2 regions of the Staphylococcus carnosus genome follow, and region 1 is predicted to be linked to the other one. Evidence: predicted binding sites of a transcription regulator. Region 1 holds the regulator's gene; the other holds the start of a gene.
The links. The regulator LexA, encoded in region 1, represses DNA repair genes until DNA is damaged. The targets are predictions, from matches to a motif close to CGAACATATGTTCG.
Positions count from the first base shown of each region.

Region 2: the regulator LexA is predicted to act here: its motif matches at 1,776-1,789, upstream of uvrB (excinuclease ABC subunit UvrB).

Region 1 is NZ_UHCT01000001.1:1,576,530-1,579,961, forward strand. Features, by position in the region: gene tkt (transketolase) at 1-40, opposite strand, end outside; gene DYE31_RS07570 (DUF896 domain-containing protein) at 242-484, opposite strand; gene sosA (DNA damage-induced cell division inhibitor SosA) at 618-851, opposite strand; gene lexA (transcriptional repressor LexA) at 995-1,618, shown strand; gene DYE31_RS07585 (CAP domain-containing protein) at 1,712-2,731, opposite strand; gene guaC (GMP reductase) at 2,754-3,432, opposite strand, start outside.
Region 2 is NZ_UHCT01000001.1:2,147,293-2,150,724, reverse strand. Features, by position in the region: gene DYE31_RS10470 (COG3942 and LysM peptidoglycan-binding domain-containing protein) at 1-604, shown strand, start outside; gene DYE31_RS10465 (YfbR-like 5'-deoxynucleotidase) at 798-1,439, shown strand; gene DYE31_RS10460 (CsbA family protein) at 1,446-1,691, shown strand; gene uvrB (excinuclease ABC subunit UvrB) at 2,040-3,432, shown strand, end outside.

The DNA.
Region 1 (3,432 bases):
TTATCGTATTAACTGCAAGTTCATCTTTTTTGTCAAACATCAATAAAACTTCCTTTCTATACAGCATCATTTTATGCCATTATACATTATCTATAGTCCGTTTTACATTTATTGTTCTTATGAAACCGTTACCAATCAAAATAAATTATTTACTCTTTTACTTTTTTATAAAAAAATACCGCTTCAACACTATGCTGATGCGGTATAGCTCTATTTTAAAAATCAAATTCAACCTTTGATTTTAGCTTCTTTTATTTTGATCACGTTGTATCTTTTTCAATTTATCCGGAGTTACGTCGTTACTTTCAGGGTCTAACACTTTTGTATTTTCGATTTGCTGTTTAAATCCTTCGCGGAAAGTATCAAGATATTTTTGATGTAGTTCTGCTCTTTCCTTCGCTTCTTCTTTAGTTAAGCCTTCTTCTTTTTTCTTCTTTGAAAGTTCATTAATTCTATTAATTGTTTTTTTATGTTCTTCAGACATTTGTATAACCTCCATCATGCTGATAATCATTTATAATATCAAATTATTCTTTAAAATTAAAATGATACTCTGTTTATCTAGCTATTCCCTTTTTCAACAGATTATACACTTCATTAGAGACCAAACATTATTTTTAATGTAGTACAGCAATTAATGGTTTGCTTTCTTGTTCGCTATCCGCTTTAATATATCCTTCACGTTCGGCTTTTTGTTCTGCTTTAGCAGATATTGTATGATCTGTCATTTCGTACACTTGTTCTTTACCTTCAGATTGGTTTGCACTTATTATAAAAGCTGAAAACAGTATAAATGAAGTCAATAATACTGCAGAATACGCTAAAAAAGTCGATTGATATTTCTTAATCATTTTCCAACACTCCCAGAACATTTGTTTGCATAAACACAATATCAGAACGATTGTTCGCTGTCAATACTTTTACGAACAAATGTTTGTAAATGTGCTGTTCGCATGCTATAATAAGAACAAACTAGAAGAGGATGTGCTTTAATATGACAGAATTAACGAAACGTCAAAGCGAAATTTATGAATATATAAAAACTGTTGTCCACACAAAAGGTTATCCGCCTAGTGTCAGAGAGATCGGAGAAGCAGTAGGATTAGCGTCCAGTTCAACTGTGCATGGACATCTATCCAGACTTGAAAGCAAAGGTTACATCAGACGTGATCCTACCAAACCAAGAGCAATTGAAATTGTCAGTGATCAACTTGAAGAAAATGCTGAAATGGAAGGTACTATCCATGTTCCTGTTATCGGTAAAGTTACTGCCGGTGTTCCTATTACAGCTGTGGAAAATATTGAAGAATACTTCCCGCTTCCCGAACACTTAACTTCTACGCACAACAGCGACATTTTTATCTTAAATGTAGTAGGAGACAGTATGATTGAAGCTGGTATTCTCGATGGCGATAAAGTCATTGTCCGCAGCCAAACGATTGCTGAAAACGGTGATATTATCGTAGCGATGACTGAAGATGACGAAGCTACTGTCAAACGTTTCTACAAAGAGAAACATCGTTATCGTTTGCAACCAGAAAACAGCACAATGGATCCTATTTATTTAGAGCAAGTTACCGTTTTAGGTAAAGTTGTAGGTTTATTCAGAGAACTTTAATATACCTTTTCTGTTTGCATATTATCTCTTCTAAATAATCAGCACGTAAAAATCACCTCGGGACTGAGATTTCTCAGACCCGAGGTGATTTTTTTAACCTGTATAATCTTCTGTCCAGAACGGTTGTCTTTCTTTATTAAAACTGACACCGACACCTAAATTCTTAAAGTTAGACTGCAAGATATTTTTTCGATGTCCTTCTGAATTCATCAAACCTTCATGTGCAAAAATACTGCTTTGTTGACCATAGGCTAGATTTTCACCTGCTGTTTGATAATCAATTCCATCTTTTTGCATTCGATCAAAAGGTGATTCACCTTTTAAGTTATTATGATCAAAGTAGTGATTATCTGCCATATCATCACTGTGCTTACGCGCAGTATCCGATAATGGTTGATTGTATTTTAATACTGGTTTATCTTTTTGAACACGTTCTGCGTTGACTAAATCAAAATCTTGTAATTCAAAACCTTTTTCAAGCGAAGATGAAGGCGCCCCATATTGCTGTGTCAGACGGTCCTCCATTGTTTTACTCACCTGCATGAGCCCTTTCACTTGATTGTTTTCATGTTGATCATAAAATACAGTCGTATAAATGTTGTCTTTATTAAACACATCATACTCATCATTATCTAACTCAAACCGATATTTTCCTTTAGTAATTGAATCTAGAGGTTTGCCCATGCGTGATCGGACTGTATCTTGTGGTGTGCCATATTTAATCTTAGATTTAGACGAAATAACATTTTGGTTCGTATACATGGCATTTACTTTATTATCAATATAACTGACCATGATAAATGAATGATATTGATTATGATAGGTATACCATTTCAAACCATATTCATTGGCAGTTACCCTTTGAGGTTGTCCTAACTGTTTTTCTACTTGCGCTTTATCCATATTCATCTGAATATTTCTAATCGCAAAGTCTTGTTTATCAGGAACTTTCAACGCTTCTTTATTGATACTTTCTTTAGCTGCTAAAGCTTGGATTTTTCCTCTTGCTTGTTCTTGTATATGTTCCATCCACGGTGTTTCTTTTACCGGCATACATAATGCGATAAGCAAAAATACCGTGACCAGTCCAAACCATTTTCTAATTTTGGACACCCCCGCACATTAGTACAAAATCTTAGTCTCTGTCACCATTGAAAATAGAATTTCTAACAATGACATAATCTACTTTGCGTAAAGAGTCTAAATCTTTACCGCCTGCATATGAAATTGAACTTTGTAAGTCTTGTTGCATTTCAGTCAATGTATCAGCCAATGTACCTTTATGTTCGACAAACATTTTTTTGCCTTCAACATTTTTATGTTCGCCTTTTTGGAATTCTGACGCACTGCCGAAGTATTCTTTATAAAGTTTGCCATCTAATTCAACAGTTTCACCAGGAGATTCTTCATGTGCTGCAAATAAAGATCCTACCATAACCATTGAAGCTCCGAAACGGATAGATTTAGCAATATCACCATGTGTTCTGATACCACCATCAGCAATCATCGGTTTACGGGCTGCTTTACTGCAATGATTGATTGCAGCTAATTGCCAACCGCCTGTACCAAAACCAGTTTTAATTTTAGTGATACATACACGCCCAGGTCCAATACCTACTTTAGTAGCATCCGCACCTGCATTTTCAAGTTCCCTTACACCTTCAGGTGTACCTACGTTCCCTGCAATTACAAAAGTTTCAGGTAAATAAGATTTAATTTGACGGATCATATTAATCACTTGTTCTGAATGTCCATGTGCAATATCAATTGTGATATACTCCGGTTTTAATCCTTCTTCTGCTAATTCTCTAACG
Region 2 (3,432 bases), 570 kb from region 1:
TACTGGCAAAATTGCACCAGAAACTGAAAAACAAGCTTACAATGAAGAAGGTCAATCATCAAAACAACCGACATCTTCAAATTATCATAATGTAGAACAAGTAACGACAGCACCACAAGCTTATTATTCTAATGAAAACAATGTAGAATACAAAGCACCAACGCGTTCATATACAACATCATATAAAGTACCATCATATACAGCACCAACAAGTTATTCTGGAAATTACAGCAGTACTTCATATAGTGCACCAGCTGCTCAATCTTCTTATTCTAACTATTCAGGTGCAAACTACTATACATCTGGTCAATGTACATCATATGTATTCGAACGTGCCGGCGGTAAAGCAGGCTCATTATGGGGCAATGCGAATAACTGGGCAAATGCTGCTGCAGCTGCAGGTCGCACAGTTAATAACACACCAACTGCTGGTGCTATCATGCAATCAACAGCAGGTGCATATGGTCACGTTGCTTACGTTGAAGGCGTAAATGGTGACGGTTCAGTTCGTGTATCTGAAATGAACTACGGTTACGGCCCAGGTGTTGTAACTTCACGTACACTTTCAGCAGGACAAGCTGCATCATATAACTTTATTCATTAATTTAATTATTAATAAGCACTGTTCTCATTTTGAGGATAGTGCTTTTTTGTTCAAAAATAGTTATTGAATGCGTATTTAAAGGGTAAAAGACAAACGGAAATAAAAAAATGCAGATGGTGTTTTCAAAGTTCTTGCAAGAATATAAACTTTTCGAGTATAATAACTCATTAAATAGACAAGGGGTGAGCTAGATATGGGTGTACATCAATATTTTAAAAGACTATCAGATCTAGAAAAGCTAATACGCTTGCCTGGAAAATTTAAATATTTTGAGCATAATGTAGCTGCGCATTCTTTCAAGGTCACTAAAATTGCTCAATATTTAGGTACAGTGGAAGAAGCGCATGGTAATGAAATTAACTGGAAAAACTTATATGAAAAAGCGTTAAACCATGATTTTGCGGAAGTGTTTACAGGAGATATCAAAACACCTGTAAAATATGCAAGCCGTGATTTGAAGAAGTTATTCTCACAAGTAGAAGAAGAAATGGTAGATAATTTTATCAGAGAAGAGTTTCCTCCAGAATATCAAGACGTCTATAGAGAACGACTGCAAGAAGGGAAAGATGATTCTTTAGAAGGGCAAATTCTTGCTGTTGCTGATAAAATCGATTTACTTTATGAAACGTTCGGAGAAATACAAAAACGTAATCCGGATGATTTGTTCTTCGAAATTTATGAGATGTCCCTTGAGACAATTATGCAGTTTGATCATTTAGTATCTGTACAAGATTTTATTGAAAATGTAATTCCGGAAATGTTAACAGAAAACTTTATCCCACGATCGGAATTGCGAGAATTAACGATGTCGATTTTAAATAAAAGAGATGGGTGACAACTTATGGTTCTCGTTTGGTATCTTTGTGCTTCATTTTTCCCGTGTATTCTAGTGGTTTTGTTCAGCGTTGTAACTAAGAATAAATGGGTAGGAGCAATTGTAACGTTAACGCTTATCGGCGGCTCCATATATAAAGGATTTTTCCATAGTGAATGGATTATTTTCATAGATGTGGTTTCGCTTTTAGCAGGATTTGTTATAGTTGATCAATTAAATCTCCATAAACAGCATGAAGATGAAGATCGTTAAATAAAAAAATATAGAATATGAAATGAGGGTGCTTGTCATATGTCGACAAGTGCTTTTTTCGTCTTTTAAAAACTTTTGTGACTGCGAACAGATGTTTGTACCTTTTTTGACAAATCTGTTAGAATATATAGTGATATTGAAAGTTTGAGATAAAGCCAAAATGAGAATATATAGCATAGTAAATAGGGTTAATTTAAATGCATAAATGAGTATTGCAAGATATGAGTAAAGCAATTCTCAACTATTAAAAGAAGGTTGAGGCAAAACGTATGTCTCAGCCGATTTGTGTTTTAATGCATTGTTATAAATGAAGAAATGATTTAGAAATAGAAGGAGGTTGCCACTTGTATGGAACATCATCCATTTAAAATTGTCTCTGATTATGAACCTCAAGGCGATCAGCCTGCAGCAATTAAAGAATTGACAGAGGGTATAAAAGCAGGTAAACGTCATCAAACATTATTAGGGGCAACAGGAACAGGTAAAACGTTCACAATGAGCAACGTAATTAAAGAAGTAGGTAAACCGACACTTGTAATTGCACATAACAAGACACTTGCCGGTCAATTATATAATGAATTCAAAGAGTTGTTTCCTGAAAACAGAGTAGAATACTTTGTCAGCTTCTATGATTATTATCAACCAGAAGCTTATGTTCCTTCGACTGATACTTTTATAGAAAAAGATGCAACGATTAATGATGAAATTGACCAATTGCGCCACTCAGCAACAAGTTCATTATTTGAACGTGATGATGTAATTATCGTTGCCAGTGTCAGCTCGATCTTCGGTTTAGGGAATCCGGAAGAATATAGTGATTTAGTTGTGAATATCAGAGAAGGCATGGAAATGGATCGCAGCCAATTTTTAAGAGACTTGGTTGATATTCAATATACAAGAAATGATATTGATTTTAAACGTGGTACGTTCAGAGTGCGCGGAGATGTTGTTGAAGTATTCCCAGCTTCACGCGAGGAAATTTGTATTCGTGTGGAATTTTTCGGTGATGAAATTGATAGAATCAGTGAAGTGAATTATTTAACTGGCGAAGTGTTGAGACAACGTGAACATTTTTCAATCTTCCCGGCATCTCACTATGTAACACGGGATGAAAAATTAAAACTTGCTATTGAAAGAATTGAAAAAGAGTTAGAAGAGCGTTTAAAAGAGTTACGTTCTGAAAATAAATTGTTAGAAGCGCAAAGATTAGAGCAACGTACGAACTATGATTTGGAAATGATGAGAGAAATGGGCTTTTGTTCAGGTATTGAGAACTATTCTGTCCATTTAACATTGCGTCCGATTGGTTCAACGCCATATACGTTGTTAGATTATTTCGGTGATGATTGGCTTGTAATGGTCGATGAATCCCATGTTACTTTACCTCAAATCAGAGGAATGTATAACGGTGATAGAGCACGTAAACAAGTGTTGATTGATCATGGATTCCGTTTACCAAGTGCGATTGATAACAGACCTTTAACATTTGAAGAGTTTGAAGAAAAAGCTAAACAATTGGTTTATGTTTCAGCAACGCCAGGTCCATATGAATTAGAACACACAGATGAAATGACTGAACAAATTATTCGACCAACTGGCTTGTTAGATCCTAAAATTGATGTAAGACCTACAAAAAATCAAATTGATGATTTATTAAGTGAAATTCAAGATAGAGTAGATAAAAATGAACGTGTATTAATTACAACTTTAACGAAAAAAATGAGTGAAGATTTAACAACTT